Linked DNA regions of Teredinibacter purpureus. The protein of the gene in region 2 binds, or shares a complex with, the protein of the main gene of each other region. Links are inferred from orthologs where the notes say so. Each region holds a gene or a part of one and is shown on either strand. Other genes may lie near its edges. The genes, in order: aceF and lpdA.

Evidence for each region.
Region 1: the proteins of lpdA (region 2) and aceF are in contact, whole or in part, in a crystal structure (PDB 1EBD), measured with the Geobacillus stearothermophilus proteins. The link is inferred for Teredinibacter purpureus from one-to-one orthologs. Residues at the interface, in WP_049624544.1 of Geobacillus stearothermophilus: Pro340, Ser341, Asp344, Tyr345, Arg403, Asp406, Val408, Glu431, Ala432, Gly433, Asp438; in WP_033016211.1 of Geobacillus stearothermophilus: Ile130, Ala131, Met132, Pro133, Arg136, Arg140, Glu141, Asn155, Arg157.

Annotation. Positions count from the first base shown.
Region 1 is NZ_CP060092.1:4,288,420-4,300,123, forward strand. Bases 3,282-6,229 are described here. They hold aceF (dihydrolipoyllysine-residue acetyltransferase), read right to left. Parts: upstream 5,754-6,229; coding sequence 3,810-5,753; downstream 3,282-3,809. Other genes in these bases: H5647_RS19095 (DUF4124 domain-containing protein), read left to right, coding at 3,282-3,664; aceE (pyruvate dehydrogenase (acetyl-transferring), homodimeric type), read right to left, coding at 5,768-6,229. Also shown: H5647_RS19080 (OmpA family protein), read left to right, coding at 117-899; H5647_RS19085 (phospholipid carrier-dependent glycosyltransferase), read left to right, coding at 1,055-2,542; H5647_RS19090 (PA14 domain-containing protein), read left to right, coding at 2,539-3,099; more of H5647_RS19095, read left to right, coding at 3,161-3,281; more of aceE, read right to left, coding at 6,230-8,422; H5647_RS19110 (AI-2E family transporter), read right to left, coding at 8,950-10,047; H5647_RS19115 (sulfurtransferase TusA family protein), read right to left, coding at 10,044-10,298; H5647_RS19120 (M48 family metalloprotease), read left to right, coding at 10,516-11,704.
Region 2 is NZ_CP060092.1:3,041,658-3,053,252, forward strand. What follows is about bases 5,055-7,893. They hold lpdA (dihydrolipoyl dehydrogenase), read left to right. Parts: upstream 5,055-5,666; coding sequence 5,667-7,121; downstream 7,122-7,893. Other genes in these bases: odhB (2-oxoglutarate dehydrogenase complex dihydrolipoyllysine-residue succinyltransferase), read left to right, coding at 5,055-5,575; sucC (ADP-forming succinate--CoA ligase subunit beta), read left to right, coding at 7,236-7,893. Also shown: sdhA (succinate dehydrogenase flavoprotein subunit), read left to right, coding at 1-483; H5647_RS13405 (succinate dehydrogenase iron-sulfur subunit), read left to right, coding at 503-1,207; H5647_RS13410 (2-oxoglutarate dehydrogenase E1 component), read left to right, coding at 1,437-4,274; more of odhB, read left to right, coding at 4,361-5,054; more of sucC, read left to right, coding at 7,894-8,402; sucD (succinate--CoA ligase subunit alpha), read left to right, coding at 8,402-9,274; H5647_RS13435 (DUF4156 domain-containing protein), read left to right, coding at 9,509-9,832; molecular chaperone HtpG, read left to right, coding at 10,046-11,595. UniProt on the Escherichia coli protein: Lipoamide dehydrogenase is a component of the glycine cleavage system as well as of the alpha-ketoacid dehydrogenase complexes.

The DNA.
Region 1 (11,704 bases), 1.2 Mb from region 2 along the record:
CCACTTCATCGCCGCTATGTTTTTGTTTAATGAATCTGTACCCGGTAGCAACAACGCAAAAACACTCTACCTAGCCATGACACAACCCTTACAAACACCACTAAAGGATAGTTACGATGAACACATTCCCACACAACACTACAACCCTTACCTCAAATATCGCTTCGCCCACCACCAACGTGCGCTCAAATACACACCTTAAAAATCTGGTCGGCACACTTGGCCTAGTGGCCCTAGTGGCCTCCTCATCCGTCACAGCAAAAGACCTGCGTATGTCGGATGAAACAAAGGCTGGCTTATTCGGCACTCTATTCACTACAACCGCCGCTATCGCTGGTGCCATAGCCGGTGGCCCTGCGGGCTTTATGATTGGTGCGGCGTCGGGTGTCTACATAGGAGAGAAAGGCATGACCGCCGTTAAAGACAAAAACGACTTGGCAATCGCTGAAAAATCACTCTCGTCCATGCGTGCTGAAGCAATGGAACAGGAAAAGAAACTAAGCCGCTTGGAACAAAGCGCTGCTAATAAACTGGAATTTATGGTGCTTTTTCCAACAGGGATCGATGAACTCTCTCACTCAGACCTGCAGCGTATCCATTCATTGGCGAACTATATGCAAGACAACCCTCAATTAAGTGTACGCCTGGATGGCTACGCCGACCCGCGCGGCACCGATGAATACAACAATGTACTGTCTGCCGAGCGTGCACTCAATGTCGTCGAAGCCTTACATCAGCGGGGTATCGCTGACGAACGCATTGAATATTACGCGCATGGTTCAAGCTTGGCACAACAATACGATGGCAATTTAGAAGCCTACGCCTTAGAAAGAAAAGTTCACATTGAGGTGTATACCAATCCTACCCCCGCCACGGTAGCAGTAAGCCAGGCCTTCTAACCCGTACTTTTTCGCCTCCTGCGAGTCTTGCCCGGCCTAACGGCCGGGATTTTTTTATTTCCTCCAACCGCCCCCTAGAACTAATCTCCCCAATACAATAAACTCGGCGTTCGTTTAGGTTCTAATCCAACCAACCAGCCAATAATAATAAAATCATGCGAAATCTACTCAATAAACACTGTAAAACACTCTACCCTGCCCTCGTTCTTATTTTGTCGCTGTCGATATACCTTCCCTTTTATGGCCAACCTAATTCGCTATTTTGGGATGAAAATTATCATATCGCATCAGCCCAAAAATATATTGACGGCGTCATGTACATGGAGCCTCATCCGCCCCTTGGAAAGCTTTTAATGGCGGCCTCAGAAAAATTATTGGGGCTCAATGATTCGCTCGACAAATCAGCTTTTTCTAAAACAGATTACGTTAAAGGAGAAACGGTTCCCAATGGCATGAGCTATTACGGTTTTAGATTACCGTCGACACTACTCATGGCACTTTCGGCGCTCTTTTTCTATGGCACACTGAGGCACATTACGCGAAACTATCACCTCGCAGCCGCCTTTTCCGCCATTATGATTCTAGATAACGGCCTTGTAGTGCACTCCAGGGCAGCAATGCTGGAAGGTATTCAAATGTTCTTTATTCTCGGTGCTATCTACTGGCTAGCCCGAACAATAGAACAAGGAAAAACCAAATACTTAAAACATTACGCCATTATTGGCGTTTTTATTGGGCTAGCGTTTTCTGTAAAGGTCAACGCTGCCGTATTGTTACTGCTATTTGTCATGCTTTTTGGTGTCGACCAATGGGATAATATTAAATCGTGGAATTTTCTAGCACTCGTTAAGCGTCTCGCCATTACGGTGCCCGCCGGAGTTCTACCATTAGTACTCGTTGTACTCTCTATTTTTTATATTCATATTGGGCTAGGCTCTAGCTTCGGCGTTAAAAACTACAGCGCCAGTAGCGAATATCGCCATCAAATCGAAACCGGCAACACCTACTCCATTAACACTTTTCTAGTTGGCTTACGTGATAATTACACGAACATGTCGAAATATGCTGACGGCGTTCCCCGCTTGGATGTATGCAAAGACGGTGAAAATGGTAGTTCACCTATAAGCTGGCCTATTGGCAATAAAACAATTAATTACCGTTGGAATAAAAATACCATCGACGGTGTTGTGCAAGTGCAATATCACAACATTGTACCCAACCCGGTTACGTGGTTTTCTGTGCTAGCGGGCCTATTGCTGTCGTTAGGCTTAATAATAGGGCATTTTGTTTACCGGAACCCTATCACTCAACCCAAGCTTTTTTACTGGATTTCGGGTTTTACCACGCTCTACATTAGCTACATGCTAGCAATACTCCAAATAGAGCGGGTCATGTACCTGTACCATTATTTAGTGCCGCTTATGTTCGGGCTAATTAACCTTTCTCTGGTTTATAACTACATTTTTTACAATTCACTCGCACAACGGAATCGTCACGCATTAGGCAATTTAGCTGCATTCGTTGCGCTCGTAGCGTTCGCCTTTTATATCTTTTCACCCTTCACCTACAGCCTACCAATCACAGAGGCAGAATTTAATGTCCGTAACTGGTTTAGCTTTTGGAAATTGGAGTTAGTGAAATGATTAAATTAAACAGCAACACCATATTTTCCGTAATACTCGCACTTTTTTTTGTAGTCATAATCAATCGTATTATTCCAATATCTGTCGATCCCGTCATGGAGTTAGTGCTATCAAAAAACCGCACGCATATTACCACCATCGATCAAACGCGTTCGATTAGTACCGTCAAGCGCATCATGATCGACGAAGTAAATCTATACGATAAAAATCGCTTTTTTCATCCCGCACTCGGAAAACTAGGGTGGGACAACGATTTTTGGGCCGACATAACCACTCCGTTCACGGTAAAACAAGACGGGCTTTACCTCTTTTTAGTCGGCAGTGATGATGGGTTTTCACTGACTATTAACGACAAACCATTGTGCTCATTCAAGGGCGACCGCGGCTACAGCAAGCAAACGTGTCGTGCGACGCTAGCAAAAGGTTCGCATCTTTTAAAACTTAGCTATTTCCAAGGCTATGGCAACGCAGGCCTCACATTGGAATTCCAAGGGCCAGACAAGAAGCGCCCTCGTTTTTGGGGCAACGACACGAAGCTTTTACAACTAAAACAATAATTGCTTCAGAAAAACCGCGTACTCATCTACTATTAAAGGGAATATTCCGGAGTGGCTCAGCATGTACACGTCAGTATTTCCCTTTAATTTCTTTTCTAATCCCTGTCGTAACAAAGGTCGCCATGTTTATTCGCGATTGATCTATTGCCTTTGCTTCGGCACTCTCGCCTTTAGCACTCTCGCCTTCAGCCCTCTCCTCTCCGCCGAGATGGTTAAATGGACGGATGAAAAAGGGCAAATACATTACGGTGATACAGTACCAAAAGAGTATCGTACCGAAGCCGAAACCGTTGAACTAAAAGAAGCTCCCACCCTAGGAATGAGTGACGAAGAAATTAAGGCGTTGGAAAACAAGACAAACGCGTATCAAATGAAAATTGAAAGAGAACGGCTCTTACAAGAGCGTCACGAGCAGTACGAAGCCTATAAAAACAGCCAAAAACCACGCACGGCAGCCTCTCCCCCACCCAGCAAAACGCCTCTTACCCGAGAACAATGTCGCGATACGCACCCCACAAAAACAATCGATCGCGTTCGCTGCTTCAATGAAGCCGCGAACGATTAGGCGGCTACCGAGCCTTCAGCCTCGTTACGCTATGCGTTTGCTTCACGCCTAAAATCCTCTCTTTTTACAGATCTAACGCCCATAAAAAAACCCGAGAGGTTACTCTCGGGTTTTTTTATGGGCGTTAGCGTTACGTAACCGGCCGTTAAAGTAGCAGCTTTCTAACATCTGCTAGTACTGCACCTAAATAGGTGAAGAATTTACCCGCATCTGCTCCGTTAATCGCACGATGATCGTAAGACAAAGAGAGTGGTAACATCTGACGAGGTACGAATTCAGAACCATTCCAAACCGGCTTAATAGCCGCCTTAGAAACACCCAAAATTGCAACTTCTGGAGCGTTTACGATTGGAGTAAAGCCAGTGCCTCCAATAGGACCAAGGCTCGAAATAGTAAAGCACCCGCCCTGCATATCACGCGGCATCAGTTTCCCTTCACGCGCCTTACCAGCAAGCGCTACAGACTCCGCCGCAAGCTCATACAAGCTTTTCTTATCGACATCTCGAATTACGGGTACCATCAGGCCATTAGGCGTATCAACCGCTACACCAATATTGACGTAACTCTTCTGCACAATATGCTCGCCATCAGCATGTAAGGATGCATTAAACTTTGGCTCTGCTCGCAATGCCGCAGCACACGCTTTTAGCAAGAAAGGCAATGGCGTAAGCTTGACGCCTTTCTTTTCAGCTTCGGCTTTCATGCCCTTACGGAAATCTTCTAAATCACTGATATCAGCATCATCAAACTGGGTAACGTGCGGTACGTTTAGCCAGTTTCGCGACATATTAAACGCAGTAAGCTTTTTGATTTTTGACATTTTCACGAGTTCGATTTCGCCAAACTGAGAGAAATCAACCTCAGGTATAGCCGGAATACCCGCGCCACCCGTTACTACTGCAGAAGAAGATTTTTGGGGCTGAGCTAAGATAGATTTTACAAAGCTACGCACATCATCTTTAACAATACGATTACGCGGTCCAGTTGGCTTGACCTTGCCAAGATCGACACCTAGCTGACGCGCCAATTGACGAACCGCTGGGCCAGCATAAAAATCACCGGAGCTAGGGGCTGCTTCTTGAGTCGCCGCCGGCTTTGCCGCTACCGGAGCCGGTGCACTTGGTGCAGAAGCAGATTTAGACGGCGCAGAAGGTGCGGCAACAACCGTTCCCTCCACTTCCATCGTTAAAATTGGTGTGCCCTCAGACGCTTTATCGCCTTCACTCATGAGCAAGCTGACAATCTTGCCACTTTGTGTTGCAGGTATTTCCATCGATGCCTTATCGCTTTCTAGCACGATAAGCGAATCGCCATCAGAAACTTCATCACCCACAGCAACACAAATTTCAATAACTTCAACGGATTCGGAACCCCCTATATCGGGTACGTTCACTTCCACCACTCCACCCGGCGTAACAACTGGAGAGGGTGCTACTGCTTGAGCCGTTGCTGGAGCGGTCGCTTCTACAGAAACGCTTTCAACCATAGCAGGCACAACCGTTCCAACAGTCGCCAACACTAAGATGGCATCGCCCATTGAAACCTTTCCGCCTTCGCTAATACTCAGGCTAACAACCGTTCCACTAGCAGGGGATGGCACTTCCATTGAGGCTTTATCACTTTCAAGCACGATCAACGAATCACCCTCGTTAACCTCATCGCCAACAGCGACGCAAACTTCAATAATATCAACGGCTTCCGAACCGCCTATATCAGGAACAGTAACAGTTTCTTCTGCACCTACAGCAGGGACTGGAGCAGGAGCAGGAGCAGGAGCAGGAGCAGCTTCCACTACCGCCGTGGCGGGCGCTGGCGTGCTCTCGGCTGCAGATGTCTCTTCGACTGCAGCAGCAGCCGTTTCTATTTCAATAAAATTTGCACCTTCCGATACACTGTCACCTTCAGTGATCAATATTTTAAGGATAGTTCCAGCCACAGGGCTTGGAATGTCCATTGACGCCTTGTCAGATTCCAACACAATTAAAGAATCTTCCGCTGCTACAACATCGCCGGGCGCAACGCAGATTTCAATCACATCCACGCTGTCGGCGCCACCAATATCAGGCACCTGGATAGTTTGCTTAGCCACTAATTCACTCTCCCTTAGCAAGTCGTTGGGTCTGTTTTTTCAGGGTCAATGCCGTACTTTTGCATAGCATCGGTGACAGTTTTTGCCGGTATCTTGCCTTCATCCGCCAACGCTTTCAGCGCGGCGCAGGTAACAAAGTAACGGTCCACTTCGAAAAAGTGGCGCAGTTTGCTACGTGTATCAGAACGGCCGAAACCATCTGTCCCCAAAACAGTATAAGAACCAGGAATATAAGCGCGCAACTGCTCAGAGTAGCTCTTCATGTAGTCTGTAGAGATAATAAACGGGCCGTCAGCAGACTCTAATGTCTGAGTGAGATAAGACTTGCGAGCCTCTTCTCCTGGATGCAGAAAGTTCCAGCGATCCGTACGTTGTCCGTCACGCGCCAGCTCATTCACACTAGTTACACTCCAGATATCCGACTCTACGCCCCAGTCTTCACGCAACAACTCAGCTGCAAACTCAACTTCGCGCAAGATAGAACCTGCGCCCATCAACTGAACACGTTTCTTCTTCGCCGCTTTTTTACCCGTTTTCAACGGGTAAATACCGCGCACGATACCGTCTTCTGCACCGAGAGGCATATCGGGGTGTTTATAATTTTCGTTCATCGTGGTGATATAGTAGAAGACATTTTCTTTGTCGACATACATACGTCTCAAACCATCCTGAATAATTACGGCAAGCTCGAAGCCATAGGTGGGGTCATAGCTGCGACAGTTTGGAATGGTATTCGCCATTAGATGGCTGTGGCCATCTTGGTGCTGTAAACCTTCGCCATTTAGCGTCGTCCGGCCAGAGGTTGCACCAATGAGGAAACCACGCGCTTGAATATCGCCAGCCAACCACGCTAGATCACCGATACGCTGAAAACCAAACATCGAGTAATACACATAGAAGGGCACCATCGGCACTTTATAAGTGCTATAGGCCGTTGCTGCCGTAATCCAAGCAGACATTGCACCGGCTTCATTAATGCCTTCTTCTAGAATCTGGCCTTTTTTGTCTTCTTTGTAATACATGATCTGATCGTGATCATGTGGCGTGTAGTGCTGTCCCTCTGACGAATAGATGCCAAGCTGACGGAACATGCCCTCCATACCAAAGGTTCTAGCTTCGTCGGGCACAATAGGCACGACCTGCTTACCCATATTTTTATCTTTGGCAAGCGTTGAGATATAACGCACAAATGCCATGGTAGTCGAGATTTCTCGCTCGCCAGTAGATTTCAATAAGCCTTTGAACTTATCCATCTCGGGCAACTGCAACGCGTCAAAATCAGACACTCGGGCGGGTAAATAACCGTTTAGCGCTTCACGACGCTTGCGCATATAGACCATTTCTGGAGCGTCTGGCGCAGGGCGATAATAGGGTACTGTTTTTAAATCATCATCAGAAATAGGAATACCAAAGCGATCCCGAAATTTCTTCAAGCTTTCGATATCAAGCTTTTTCACAGAGTGCGTGATATTGGCAGATTCACCCGCAGCACCAAGACCATAACCTTTGACGGTTTGCGCCAAGATAACGGTTGGATGACCTTTTTGCTCTGTGGCAGAAGCGTAAGCAGCGTACACTTTTTGCGGATCGTGACCACCACGGTTTAATTTGAATATTTCTTCGTCTGTCATGTCGGCAACTAACTCAAGCAATTCTGGGTATTTCCCAAAGAAATGCTCACGGGTATAACCACCGCCATTCGCTTTATAGTTTTGTAGCTCGCCATCGACCACTTCGTTCATGCGCTTTTGCAGCAAGCCGGTGGTGTCTTTTTCTAATAGGCGATCCCAACCGTCACCCCAAATGAGCTTGATCACATTCCAACCAGCGCCACGGAAAACACCTTCCAGCTCTTGGATGATTTTACCATTACCGCGCACAGGGCCATCAAGTCGCTGTAAATTACAGTTGATCACAAAGATCAAATTTTCTAGCTGCTCGCGACCAGCTAAAGAAATAGCGCCTAACGTTTCTGGCTCATCACACTCGCCGTCGCCAAGGAATGCCCACACTTTACGATCGCCACGTGCCGACAATCCACGTGCCGACATATAGCGCATAACGTGTGCTTGATAAATAGCCTGAATGGGGCCTAAGCCCATCGATACAGTAGGGAACTGCCAGTAATCAGGCATCAGCCAAGGGTGGGGGTAAGAGGATAAACCATTGCCATCCACCTCTCGGCGGAAGTTATCCAACTGATCTTCACCTAAACGACCTTCTAAGTAGGAACGTGCATAGATGCCAGGGGAAATATGCCCCTGAAAATAAATAAGATCGCCACGCTGCTCGCCGTCATCACCACGAAAAAAGTGGTTAAAACCAACTTCATATAGAGTGGCCGAGGATGAGAAAGACGATATGTGACCGCCGAGACCTTCGTTATTATCGTTAGCACGCATGACCATTGCCATGGCGTTCCAGCGAACCAAAGAACGAATTTTACGCTCCATGTGGAAGTCGCCAGGAGAACGTTTTTCGTCCTTCACTGCAATACTGTTAACGTAAGGCGTTCGAATGGCTGAGGGCAGTTTAACGCCAGCCTGAGTCGCCGCATTGGCCAATTCAACTAAAAGGTAGCGAGCACGGTCCGCGCCATTGTGCCGAATTACCGATTCTAAAGCCTCCAACCATTCTCGGGTTTCGAGAGCATCAGTTTCTTCAAGCATTCAAGCCTCCTGTTATATCTGCGTAGGTTCTCGCAGTTTTTTAATAAATTGATTCCCACCAGTGTTGCTTACAGTGGTAACTATAAGCAACAACTGCTCATTTTTTTCATCGCTTAGATAAGATGGTTTAGATTGTTTCCGGTTCTAGCCTAAAGCAAAGTTGATCTATTCAGGATGTTGTCATGGTTGCGGTTTGTACGTAGAAACCACACTTTAATCCCCATAGAACGGCTAAACGTAACCAACATTCAGTCTGTATACGCCGCCGAGAAAGGCCGCTAATAGCACCTCTCTAGACCACATAGTCACGCTAATAAAGCGTTAAGATAGTGCAAAACCAAAAACAAAAAACCTGAGAAGTGCGAGTTTTTTGGTGTCACGATTCTACACACATCGTTTTCAATTAGCCAGCCTACTATTTAGCTGCACCGCAGCATTCATGGGCGCTAACACCCCATTTAACGTGCGTACTTTCGCCACAATTCAGTGCATGTAGCCCGCGCATACGTTATGCCGACTTGCAGCGATTATTTGTTTGAAGGTTCACGGCCAGATGGCCCCTCTTCTGCATCTAACCGACTGACAGTGGGCCACGCATTGATAACGGCTTTGCATAAGGTCGCCAAAGGAATGGCGAAAAACACCCCCCAAAAGCCCCACAACCCACCAAACACTAACACGGATAACACGATAACAACGGGGTGCATTTTAACGGCTTCAGAAAATAAGAGCGGAACAAGTACGTTACCATCAAGCATTTGAATGATGCCGTAAACAACCATCACATAGAAAAACTCATTCGCCCAGCCCCACTGAAAAAAGCCAATCAAAGCAACAGGCAATGTAACAACCGCCGCTCCAATATAGGGCACCAACACCGACAGCCCCACCGCTATACCTAACAACAACGCATACTGAAGCCCAAGAAAACTAAAGGCGATGCTACTAACCCCTGCCACAATCACAATTTCTACGGATTTACCCCGTACATAATTGGCGATTTGCAGGCTCATCTCTACCCATATTTGTCGCATTACAGGTCTTTTTCGAGGCAATACACTGCTAAACCATTGCAGCATTTGCTCACTATCCTTCAAGAAAAAGAATACTAAAATAGGCACCAATACCATATAAATGAGAATGCCCACCAACACCGGCAGCTGTGCCACCGAAAAGGACAAGATACTTTGACCCCACTGGGTCATTTCGATCCTTAACGCGCCGATTAACTCACGTACCTGCTCTTCCGTTACTAAGCCCGGATACTGCTGCGGCAACAAAAGCATCACTTGCTGCCCCTGAACCAACATTTTTGGCGTCTCATTCAATAAATTGATGAGCTGCCGCCAAAAGACAGGAACAAGAAATACCACACACACCAATAGCGTACCGGCCAATACCACAAATGTCAGGCTTACCGAGATAGTGTGCGAAGCGCCCCAACGCTTTAACTGCAGCACTATGCCCTGCATTAAAAATGCGATAATAATGGCGGCTATCATTGGCGCCAACACAACGCCCATACTAACTACCACAACTACGCTGACGATGAGTATGACCGCAACGAGCACAGCTTCTTCGTCCGCAAAATAGCGTTCTAACCAAGATTGAAAAATTTTAATCATAAAGCGTCGTTTCGACCTTTTTGTAAGAGGTATTGGTATACACCTTCAGACACCTCAAATTGAAGCAAACTATGTACTGAAAGCTTTACGAAAGCCTGTATATCTCTCTCGGAAGCAGGGTCTGTCGCCAAGAGCCACAGTGTTTCACCTGGTTGTAATTTGCTCAGTCCTTGCTTCGCCTTAAGCAAAGGCATTGGACAGGAAAGCCCGGAAGCATCTATAGTCAGGCTGGTATTAGCGTGGGTAATCAAATGATTTTGCCTCTTCTATGAAAGTCTTAGTAAACATTTGTTGTGCTCGCAGTAAAGAATCGCCAGTGAACTCCTATCGCTTATACACGTCTAACAAACCTGTAGCGTTGTTTCGCCGCGGCATTATAATTCATTGCTTAAGCTGATAGAAAAAAACAACACCACCGCTTAATGAGCCTTAGTCAAATCAGGCGATGAATAACAAGGTTTTACCGTTTTGATAAAAATTAGCGTGTTACAAATCCCTAGAGTACTCTTAGCGGCACTCATAGGCCTAAGCTTATCGGCCATGGTTCTGGCCGCCGACTTACAGATACCCGACCTAGGCGGCACCAGCGCAGGCCTAATTACACCCGCCCAAGAATACGAATTGGGGCAAAAATGGCTACAAGTATACCGCGCTCAAGTGCCGACCACCTCAGATCCCTTTATACAATCGTACGTCGAGCGCCTTATTCGACAACTCGCAACCTATAGCGAACTCGATGATCGGCGGCTTGAAATACTGGTTATCGAAAACCCATCTCTCAACGCATTCGCTGTTCCTGGCGGCATAATTGGTGTGCACACCGGCTTGTTTCGCTTTGCCAACACCGAAGAACAACTTTCGTCCGTATTGGCCCACGAGATTGCCCACCTTAGTCAACGACACTACGCGCGTAGGGTAGAAGCGCAGGCCAATGCAAGCACATCACTTGTAGCAGCTTTCGTTGCCAGCATAATTATAGGTATGACCGCCGGAAGTGATGCAGGTATAGCCGCAATGGCTGCGGTTAACGCCGGCTCATTAGAAGCCCAGCTTCGCTTTAGCCGACAAATGGAACAAGAAGCTGACCGCATCGGTATGGAAACCATTGTGCGTAGTGGAATGAATCCTTACGCCATGTCAGAGATGTTTGAAAACATGTTACGCGCTTCGCGTTTTACCCGACGCCCGCTCGACTTCCTCATGACACACCCGGTTACCGAGACGCGCGTCAGTGATTCTCGCTTGCGCGCGCAGCAATTTCAGCACCCCGCCCCTAACAGTAATATCACCTATGAACTCGTAAAAATACGCGCGCAAATTCTGCACGAAAAAAGCCGTAATGCCAGCGTTAGAATTTTTGAAGATGAGCTACGCGGAACCAATTACAGCACTTCAGCGGCCAAATACGGCCTCGCCGTAGCACTCACTCGTGACGGAAAAACCAGCGAAGCAGAAATATTGGTAGATGAACTACTAAAAGAAGCGCCACAAAATGCTTTCTATCGCGTAGCAAAAGCGGACATATATGCCAAAGATGAAAACTTCGATGCAGCTCTAGCCATACTCGAAGAGGAGCTGGCTAGCCAGCCTAACCACCATGCATACAATACTCGCTATGCCGAAGTTCTGATGGCCGCAGGACAATACAAAAAATGTA
Region 2 (11,595 bases):
CTTAGAGACCCCAGCGCGTCAGATATGGATGCCGCGATGTCTCGATTGAACAAGGTTAATACAAGTACTTCCGGTGAGAATGCAACAGTTCTTCGGGCTGAGCTGCAAGCTATCATGCAAAATCACTTTGGTGTTTTCCGTAAAGGTGAGTTTATGCAGGAAGGTATTAAAAAGTTGGCGGCGTTACGTTCTCGTATTGAAAACGTATCGTTATCAGATAAAAGTAACGCCTTTAATACTGCGCGTATTGAAGCGTTGGAAGTTCAAAACCTATTTGAAGTTGCTGAGGCCACGGCTATCGCAGCCGAAGAGCGAAAGGAGTCTCGTGGTGCGCATGCAAGGGAAGATTTCCAGGAACGCGACGATAAAAATTGGTTGTGCCACTCCATGTACTTCCCTGGAGAAAAGCGTGTGACTAAGCGTGACGTGAATTTCACGCCGAAAACAATGGAAGCCTTCGAACCTAAAGTTCGTACCTACTAGAGATAGGGTGCAAAAGACTATGCTGAAAGTTGAAGTTTATCGCTACAATCCTGAAACGGACAAAGAACCCTATATGCAAACCTATGAGCTAGATACTCAAGGTAGAGACCTTATGGTCTTGGACGTGTTAGAAATGCTGAAGGGGGAGGATCCCTCTCTAACGTTCCGACGTTCTTGTCGAGAGGGCGTTTGTGGCTCTGATGGTGTGAATATTTCAGGTAAAAATGGGCTAGCCTGTGTAACGCCATTATCGGAATGTGTCAAAAAGAACAAATTGGTATTGCGTCCACTACCTGGCTTGCCCGTTATTCGTGATTTAATCATCGATATGAGTCAGTTTTATGCTCAATTTCGTAAGGTTGACCCTTTTCTTCAAAATGACGCTCCAGCACCGGCAATTGAGCGGCTTCAGTCTCCTGAAGAGCGCGAAAAGTTAGACGGGCTATATGAGTGTATTTTGTGCGCTTGCTGTTCAACAAGTTGCCCGTCATTTTGGTGGAACCCCGATAAATTTATTGGCCCTGCAGGCTTGTTGCAGGCCTATCGGTTCTTGGCCGATAGTCGTGATACGGCTACTGAGGAGCGTCTAAGTAAATTAGATGACCCGTTTAGTGTATTCCGCTGTCATGGCATCCAAAACTGTGTTGATGTATGCCCGAAGGGCTTAAATCCTACACGCGCCATCGGTCATATCCGAAGCATGCTGTTGCATCGTGGCACTTAGAAGGCTCAATTGACCGGAATGGTTAAATTGAAGGGGTAGGGTGTCGGTATGGCACCTGCTCAATTTAAGTTGGCGGAGCTTAGTGGTTTTCACTACTTCGGTTTCTTCGATAATAGAGATTCGAGTTTTTGTACTGATTAGCTTGAGCGCTAATTTGAATGAAAAATGATTATTGAGTTCGTGCTTGCACTCTTAACTTCGCAAGCTTTTCTACGCGGTGACTAAAACCATGCAAGAAAGTTTAATGGAGGCACTCTGGAAAACGGGCCACATATCCGGTAGCAATGCTGCATACGTGGAAGACGTTTACGAGTCATATTTACAGGACCCTAACTCTGTGCCGGAAGAGTGGCGAGAGTATTTCGAAAAGCTTCCCACCGTTAATGGTGGTACAGGGGTTGATGTACGCCATTCTGAAATTATTGAATATTTTGAATTACTGGGTCGTAACCGCGCTCGCCCAATGGTTGCCCCAGGTGAAGGTGCTGCCAATATTGCCCATGAGCGTAAGCAAGTTGAGGTTGTTCAGCTGGTTAATGCTTATCGGTTAAGTGGCCATCAAAAAGCCAAGTTAGACCCTTTAAACTTACGCGAAAGACGCAGCCCGCAAGATCTTGATTTGGGGTTTCATGGTCTAAACACAGCAGATCTAGATTCTGTGTTTCAAACCGGCGATTTGTCGTTTGGTTATCAAGAAGCCTCTCTTAGCGAAATTATTTCCGATTTGGAGAAAACATACTGCGGTACGATCGGTGCCGAAGTTATGCATATCACGAATTATGAAGAGCGTAGGTGGTTGTTGCAGCGCTTAGAGGGCAGTCGATCTTGTCCTGATTTTGGCGAGAAAACAAAGCTTCATTTGCTGCGTCGATTGACCGCTGCTGAAGGGTTGGAACGCCATTTAGACAGTAAGTACCCTGGAACGAAACGTTTTGGTCTTGAAGGTGGTGAGAGCCTAATACCGTTATTGGATACGCTCATTAATCGTTGTGGCGGCTATGGGGCAAAAGAAATGGTTATTGGAATGGCTCACCGTGGCCGTCTCAATACGTTAGTAAATGTTTTAGGTAAAAACCCTGTTGCGTTATTTGATGAATTTGAAGGTAAGAAGTTAGTCGATACTTCTGGTGATGTTAAGTACCACCAGGGTTTCTCTTCGAATGTTATGACGCCCGGTGGCGAAATGCACCTTGCTCTGGCCTTTAACCCATCTCACCTTGAAATTGTTGCGCCTGTTGTAGAAGGTTCTGTTCGAGCACGACAAGATCGTCGATTTGACACTAAGGGTAACAACGTTGTCCCCGTTGTGATCCATGGCGACGCTGCGTTTGCTGGGCAGGGTGTTGTGATGGAAACATTCCAAATGTCACAAACTCGCGCCTACAAAACTGGCGGTACGATGCACCTGGTTATTAATAACCAAGTAGGTTTTACTACTAGCCTGAAAGAGGATTCTCGTTCTACCGAGTATGCAACAGACGTTGCTAAAATGATCGAAGCCCCAATCTTTCACGTCAATGGCGATGATCCAGAGGCCGTAGCGTTTTTAGCGAATTTGGCGGCAGATTACCGTAACGAGTTTGCAAAAGATGTTGTCGTGGATTTAGTGTGTTATCGCCGTCGCGGACACAACGAGACGGATGAGCCTTCTGCTACGCAGCCTCTAATGTATAAAGCTATTCGAGCGCAAAAAACAACGCGTACGCTTTATGCCGAACAGTTGGTGAACGAAGGTGTTTTAAGTGCAGAAGAATCCAATACGATGTCTAACGATTATAGGGCAGCATTGGATCGTGGAGAGCACGTTGCACAAGGTCTTGTCAGCGAGCCAGATTCTTCCTTGTTTGTTGATTGGGCTCCCTATATTGGCCATGATTGGCAAACACCTTACGATAGTACTTATCCCATTCAAGAGCTACAGGCGCTCGCTGAACAAATAAGTCATATTCCTGATGGCGTTCAAGTACAGCGTCAAGTATCAAAAATATACGACGATCGGCGGAAAATGGCTGGTGGTGCATTACCCATTAATTGGGGTATGGCCGAGACGCTTGCCTACGCGACCTTGTTAAAACAAGATTACGCTATACGTTTGACCGGGCAAGATGTCGGTCGAGGTACGTTCTCGCACCGTCATGCTGTGATCCATAATCAGAAAGATGGTGAAAGTTATATTCCTTTGCAGAATGTAAAGCCCGACCAACCAGAATTTGATATTTACGACTCTTTCTTGTCAGAAGAAGCGGTATTGGCTTTTGAGTATGGTTACGCTACAACAACGCCTGGCAAAATGGTTATTTGGGAAGCGCAATTTGGTGATTTCGCAAACGGCGCACAGGTCGTTATCGATCAGTTTATTACCAGTGGCGAACATAAATGGCAGCGCTTATGTGGTTTAACTATGTTACTGCCGCACGGTTATGAAGGGCAGGGGCCAGAGCATTCGTCTGCACGTTTAGAACGATTTATGCAGCTTTGTGCCGAGCATAATATACAAATTTGTATACCGACGACTCCTGCGCAGGTTTATCACATGTTACGTCGCCAAGCGATTCGTTACATGCGTAGGCCACTTGTTGTTATGAGCCCAAAATGGATTCTTCGGCATAAGTTAGCGACCTCTTCGTTGGAAGAGCTGGCCAACGGCACCTTCCAGAGCGTGATTAGCGATGAAAAAGTAGCCGGTGAAAATGCCAAGCGCGTAATTTTGTGCAGCGGTAAAGTTTATTATCATTTGCTCGAAGCTCGTGAGGAGCGCGAACAAGATGACGTGGCTCTGGTGCGCATAGAGCAGTTATATCCTTTTCCTGAAGAAGATCTGCGGGTTGCGTTGAAACCTTACGGGCATGTTAATGATGTCGTATGGTGTCAAGAAGAACCCATGAATCAGGGCGCATGGTATGCCAGTCAGCACCGTATGCGAAGGGTGGTTGAACGCGTTAACGAAGATGCATACTTGCGTTATGTTGGTCGTGCGTCATCGTCAGCTCCTGCGGCAGGTTATATGTCGACCCACCTAGATGAACTGAATAAATTTGTAAATGCAGCATTGGATACGAGTGTTTAAAATCGTTCGTTGATCCACGTTTATTAATCATTGTTTATTACGAGTAACGACTTTTTAGCTAATAAGCGACAAGGACACATTTGAAAATGAGTAACGAAATCAAAGTCCCTACGTTTCCTGAATCTGTACAGGAAGGCACCATTGCAACTTGGCACAAACAGCCCGGCGAAGCATTTTCTCGCGACGAGGTTATTGTTGATATCGAGACCGATAAGGTTGTGCAAGAAGTGCCTGCTCCGGCAGATGGTGTATTGAAAGAGATCCTAAAACAAGAAGGCGATATCGTTACGAGTAACGAGATTATTGCAACCTTTAGTGAAGGCGGTGCAGGTGCTGCACCCGCGGGCAACTCAGAGCCTGCTACAGCAACGAATTCTGCTGAAGCATCGGAAATTATTGCTGCACCGGCGGCTAAAAAATTAGCGGATGAAAAGGGCATTAATCTATCGGACGTTACTGGTACAGGTAAAGGTGGTCGCATCACTAAAGAGGATGTTGCCAATTATAAGGTTAGCGCACCGGTAGAAGTAAAAGCGGCGGTTGCTGCTCCGGTAAAAATTGCATCAGTGCCAGAGCCAATGGCTCCGATCACAGGTGAACGCATTGAAAAACGTGTACCAATGACACGTTTGCGCACTCGAATTGCCGAACGTTTATTGGATGCGACGCAAAATACCGCAATGTTAACGACTTTTAATGAAGTTAACATGGGCCCGATAATGGAGCTTCGCAAGCAATACAAAGATCGTTTTGAAAAAGTGCATAACGGAACGCGTTTGGGTTTTATGGGGTTCTTTGTGAAATCTGCCGTTGAAGCCTTACGTCGTATTCCTGCGGTTAATGCGTCTATTGACGGAAACGATATTGTTTATCATGGTTACCAAGATATTGGCGTTGCGGTTTCTACTCAGAAAGGGTTGGTAGTACCGGTATTACGCAATGTTGAACATATGAGCATTGCCGAAATTGAAAATGGTGTACGCGACTTTGGTTTGCGTGGTCGCGACGGTAAAATTGGCATTGACGAGATGCTGGGTGGTACTTTCACTATCACCAATGGTGGTGTATTTGGTTCGTTATTGTCCACCCCTATATTAAACCCACCGCAGGCCGCAATTTTGGGTATGCATAAAATCCAAGATCGGCCTATGGCGGTAGATGGGGAAGTGAAAATTCTACCGATGATGTATTTGGCTCTGTCATACGATCATCGCATTATTGACGGAAAAGAAGCTGTTCAATTCTTGGTTGCGATTAAAGATATGATCGAAGATCCAGCGCGTATTTTGTTAGAGCTATAGTCCTACGTTATTAAATACGGGTTGGCAGCGTAGCCAGCCCGGTTTTCAATTATTCTAAAATTGCATATACATTACTTTTGGGGTTCATCCTATGTCTGACAAATACGACGTTATCGTTATCGGTTCTGGTCCTGCCGGCTATGTCGCCGCTATACGTGCTGCACAGCTCGGTCTGAAGGTCGCTTGTATCGAAAAGTGGAAAGGAAAAGATGGAAAAGGCGTTAACGGTGGCACTTGTCTAAACGTTGGTTGTATTCCTTCTAAGGCCTTACTCGACAGCTCTCATAAATTCCATGAGGCGAATTCAGCATTTGCGGGTCACGGTATCACTACTGGCGATATTAATATTGATGTACCGTCAATGATCGAGCGAAAAGAGCGCATCGTTAAGCAAATGGCCGGTGGTGTATCGGGCTTGTTTAAAGCCAATAAAGTGACCTCGTTATTTGGAACCGGTAAATTATTAGCAAATCGTAAAGTGTCGTATGTTAATTTTGAAGGCAAAGAGCAAATTTTGGATGCTGAAAATGTCATTTTAGCGTCTGGCTCTATCCCAGTCGCAATACCGGTAGCACCTGTTGATGAAGATGTCATTGTCGATTCTACCGGCGCACTGATTTTTCAAGAAGTACCGAAACGCTTAGGTGTAATCGGTGCTGGAGTTATCGGTTTGGAGTTAAGCAGTGTCTGGAGCCGCTTGGGCTCTAAAGTTGTTCTGCTCGAAGCGATGGATACCTTTTTAGCGATAATGGATCAGCAAATTGCTAAAGAAGCTCAAAAGATCTACAAGAAGCAACATTTGGATATTCGCTTAGGTTGCCGTGTTACGGGTACCGAAGTTGTGGTATCAAAAGGCGCTAAAGAAGTTGTTGTTACTTATACCGATAAAGACGGCAATGAAGCTACAGAAACGTTCGACAAATTAATTGTATGTGTAGGGCGTCGTCCGTTTACAGACGGTTTGCTAGCAGACGACAGTGGTGTAAAGCTGGATGAGCGTGGTTCTATTTATGCGAATGACCTGTGTTCTACTAGTGCGCCAGGCGTTTGGGCTATTGGTGATGTTGTGCGTGGGCCAATGCTTGCGCATAAAGGTTCGGAAGAAGGTGTAATGGTCGCAGAGCGCATCGCAGGCCAAAAGACCGTTATGAATTACGATATTATTCCTAACGTAATTTATACCCATCCAGAAATTGCAGCGGTTGGGCGTACGGAAGAACAAATTAAAGCTGACGGCGAACCCTATAATGTTGGCACCTTTCCGTTTATGGCCATTGGCCGTGCGGTAGCTGCTGATGAATCGGATGGCATGGTTAAAATAATTGCCCATGCTGAAACCGACCGCGTATTGGGCGCTCATATTGTTGGCCCATGCGCGCCTGACTTGGTGCAACAAGTTGCTATTGCCATGGAATTTGGCTCAAGTGCAGAAGATATTGGTATGACTGTGTTCGGGCATCCAACATTCTCTGAAGCAGTTAAGGAAGCGGCATTAGCAGTTAATGGGCATGCGATTCACATGCCCAACCGAAAAAAACGCAAATAGCAAAACAATAAAGCGTACCTAAATACCGGTCGGCCCAAAAAGTCGGCGGGATCGATTTAATAACTGTTCCTCGCACGGCTTGAACAGCTTGCTAGGGAACTATGGGAAGCAACAATGAATTTACATGAGTATCAGGGTAAGCAGCTATTTGCTGAATACGGTTTGCCTGTATCAAAAGGGATCGCCGCTGAAACACCGGCAGAGGCCGCTAATGCTGTAGACGTATTAGGCGGTAAGAAGTGGGTCGTAAAGGCGCAGGTTCACGCGGGTGGTCGAGGTAAGGCGGGCGGTGTGAAGCTTGTATCTTCTAAAGCTGAAATAGAAGCGTTCGCTCAGCAGTGGCTAGGCCAAAACTTGGTGACCTATCAAACGGACGAGAACGGGCAGCCGGTTAGTCGTATTTTGGTTGAAGATTGTACTGATATTGAGCAAGAATTATATCTGGGGGCTGTTGTCGACCGTTCAACACGGCGTATTGTTTTTATGGCGTCTACGGAAGGCGGCGTAGAGATTGAAAAAGTAGCCGAAGAAACACCAGAAAAGATTTTGAAAGCGGAAATAGATCCGTTAACAGGTGCTCAGCCTTATCAGGGGCGTGAGTTAGCGTTTAAGCTTGGATTAAACGGCAAGCAAGTTAAGCAATTTACACAAATTTTTCTTGGCTTAGCCAAAATGTTTCAAGAGAAAGATTTGGCGTTATTAGAAATTAACCCACTTGTTATCACGACCGAAGGTAACCTGCATTGCTTAGACGCAAAAATTAATATTGACGGTAATGCTATGTACCGTCAGCCTGCTCTAAAAGAAATGCACGATCCTTCACAAGAAGATGAGCGTGAAGCGCATGCTGCAAAATGGGAACTCAACTACGTAGCTCTCGATGGCAATATCGGGTGTATGGTTAACGGCGCAGGTTTGGCGATGGGCACAATGGATATCGTTAAATTGCACGGTGGAGAACCCGCTAACTTCCTTGATGTGGGTGGCGGCGCGACGAAAGAACGCGTTGTAGAAGCGTTTAAAATTATTTTATCGGATCAAAATGTATCGGCGGTGTTGATTAATATCTTTGGCGGTATTGTACGTTGTGATTTGATTGCTGAGGGCGTTATTGGTGCTGTTGAAGAAGTTGGCGTGAAAATTCCAGTGGTGTGTCGTTTAGAAGGAAATAATGCTGAAGTAGGGGCCAAGGTTCTCGCTGATAGTGGTTTGAATATTATCGCTGCCACCAGTTTGACTGATGCCGCACAACAAGTCGTAAAAGCTGCGGAGGCCAAATAATGAGCGTTCTAATCGATAAAAACACTAAAGTACTTTGTCAGGGGTTTACCGGTTCACAAGGTACATTCCATTCAGAGCAGGCCATTGAGTACGGCACTAAAATGGTTGGCGGAGTTACGCCAGGAAAAGGCGGCCAAACGCATTTGGGGTTGCCTGTTTTTAATACCATGCTTGAAGCCGTTGCGGCTACTGGCGCTGATGCATCGGTTATTTATGTGCCTGCACCATTCTGCAAAGATTCTATATTAGAAGCGGCAAATAGCGGTGTGAAATTGGTAGTGTGTATTACTGAAGGTATACCCACTCTCGATATGCTTGAGTGTAAAGTAAAGTGCGATGAGCTTGGTGTACAGCTGATTGGCCCTAACTGCCCCGGCGTGATTACGCCTGGTGAATGTAAAATTGGTATCATGCCTGGACATATCCATTTGCCGGGTAAGGTTGGCATTGTTTCACGCTCCGGTACATTAACGTATGAAGCGGTTAAGCAAACGACTGATTATGGTTATGGTCAGTCAACCTGTGTTGGTATTGGTGGTGATCCTATTCCTGGTTCTAACTTCATCGATATTCTCGAGTTGTTTGAGAAAGATGAAAAGACTGAAGCGATTGTTATGATTGGTGAAATTGGTGGCACTGCAGAAGAAGAGGCAGCGGCTTATATCAAAGAGCATGTCACTAAGCCTGTCGTCTCCTATATTGCAGGTGTTACCGCTCCGGCGGGCAAGCGTATGGGGCACGCAGGTGCGATAATATCTGGCGGTAAGGGCACAGCTGATGAGAAGTTCGCTGCGCTAGAAGATGCTGGTGTTAAAACTGTGCGTAGCTTGGCTGAGATTGGTGATGGCTTAAAAGAAATTACCGGCTGGTAGTTTTTTAATCTGTATGCAAAAAGCTCTTGTTGAAAAGCAAGGGCTTTTTTTACGTCTGAAATTTGTACTTTAGCGTTGCTGGTGACTGAAAAGAAAAGCGTTCTAAATATACTTTTTGAGTGCTGCCAGAGTCGACGGTTGTGGTTCTATAAGAATATGCATTAGCCCGCTCGTCGAAAGATTTCCCATCATGGTAGTATGCAATTTTCCGACAATAGAAAGGTGAGAATTGAGATGAAAGCAAAGTTTATAGTCTTGTTAAGCTTCGTAGGAGCGGTATTGTTTGGCATGGGCTGCACTTGGGTCAAGCCTGTAGAGGGGGTTGAGAGTATTGCCTTGGTGAAGGCGGCCGTAGTGCAAGACTGTGAGAAGCTGGTGACGAGCACGGTGTTGGTGACACATAAAGTGGGGTTTATTAATCGAAACCCAAGTAAAGTTGCTAATGAGCTTTTGACGCTTGCCCGCAATGAAGCAGTTGCACTCGACGCTGATACCATTGTCGCTGAGGGGCCAGCAATGGAAGGTAAACAGCGTTTCGGTCTATATCAGTGTCGTTAAGCCGATAAGTGTACGACGTCTCCTGGCTGTAAATACCCAGTATTTCTATTTTTTTTGGCGCCTGTAGTCAATGCTATCCCTTAGATAACCTTAATTTCAATCCATAAGGTTATCTAATCCCTTGAATTATTGCTCGAGCATCTCCATATAAGCCAGCAACTTGATCGTAAGAATTTGGCGCATAGCGCCCAGAACTGAGCTTAGGAGCACCCCATGACAGTAGAGGCCACTAAAGAAACACGTGGATTTGAAACGGAAGCAAAGCAGCTTTTGCATCTAATGATTCATTCGCTTTACTCCAATAAAGAGATATTTCTTCGTGAGTTGGTATCAAATGCCTCTGACGCTGCCGATAAACTGCGCTTTGAAGCATTGAATAACGGGGCGTTGTACGAAAGTGACCCCGATCTAAACATTCGCATCAGTTTTGATAAAGAAGCTAATACGGTCACTATTACTGATAATGGTATTGGCATGACCCGAGACGAAGTTGTTGATCATCTTGGTACTATTGCTAAGTCAGGCACTGCTGCATTTTTATCGAACCTTACTGGTGATGAAAAGAAAGATTCACATCTCATTGGTCAATTCGGTGTGGGCTTTTACTCTGCATTTATTGTTGCGGATAGAGTAACGGTTGAAACTCGTCGCGCTGGCGCAGCTGAAAGTGAGGGCGTACGCTGGGAAAGTGCTGGAGAAGCAGAATACAGTGTCGAGACCATTGAGCGTACGCTACGTGGTACGTCTGTTATATTGCATTTGAAGTCGGATCAGCAAGAGTTTGCCGACGGTTGGCGGTTGCGGTCTATCATCAAGAAATACTCGGATCATATTTCATTACCGATAATCATGGAAAAAGAGCAGGCGGGTGATGATAAAGAGGCTAGTGAGCCTGAAGATGAAACCGTTAATACGGCAACTGCGTTGTGGACTCGTTCAAGAAACGACGTTACAGAAGAAGAATATATTGAGTTCTACAAGCACGTTTCCCATGACTTTGCCGAGCCGGCTAAGTGGAGCCATAATCGCGTAGAAGGTAAATTAGATTACACTAGTTTGTTATACCTTCCAGCAAAAGCTCCCTTCGATTTGTATAACCGAGATGCTGCACGCGGCTTGAAGTTGTACGTGCAACGCACCTTCATAATGGACGACGCTGAACAGTTTCTCCCTCTTTATTTGCGATTCATAAAGGGTGTTATTGATTCAAATGATTTGTCATTAAATGTCTCGCGTGAAATCCTTCAGAAAGACCCTAACATTGACAGTATGCGTTCAGCAATGACTAAGCGTGTCTTGGATATGTTGGAAAAATTGCGTAAGAACGATGCAGAAAAATACGCTGTATTCTGGAAAGAGTTTGGGCAGGTATTAAAAGAAGGGCCAGCGGAAGATTTTGCTAACAAAGAAAAAATTGCTGCATTGATGCAATTCGCAACTACCGAAAATGATACGGACGAGCAAGTAAACTCCCTTGATAGTTATATTGAGCGAATGACAGAAGGCCAAGACAAAATATATTACGTTGTGGCCGAAAACTTTAATACCGCTAAAAACAGCCCACATTTAGAAGTTTTCCGCAAAAAAGGTATTGAGGTACTTCTCTTGAGTGACCGTGTTGACGATTGGCTAATGGGTCACCTAGCGGAATACAAAGACAAGCAGTTTCAAGATGTAGGGAAGGGCGCCTTAGATCTAGGCAAGCTTGACAGCGAAGATGAGAAAAAAGAACAGGAGAAAATAGAAAAGGATTCTCAGGATTT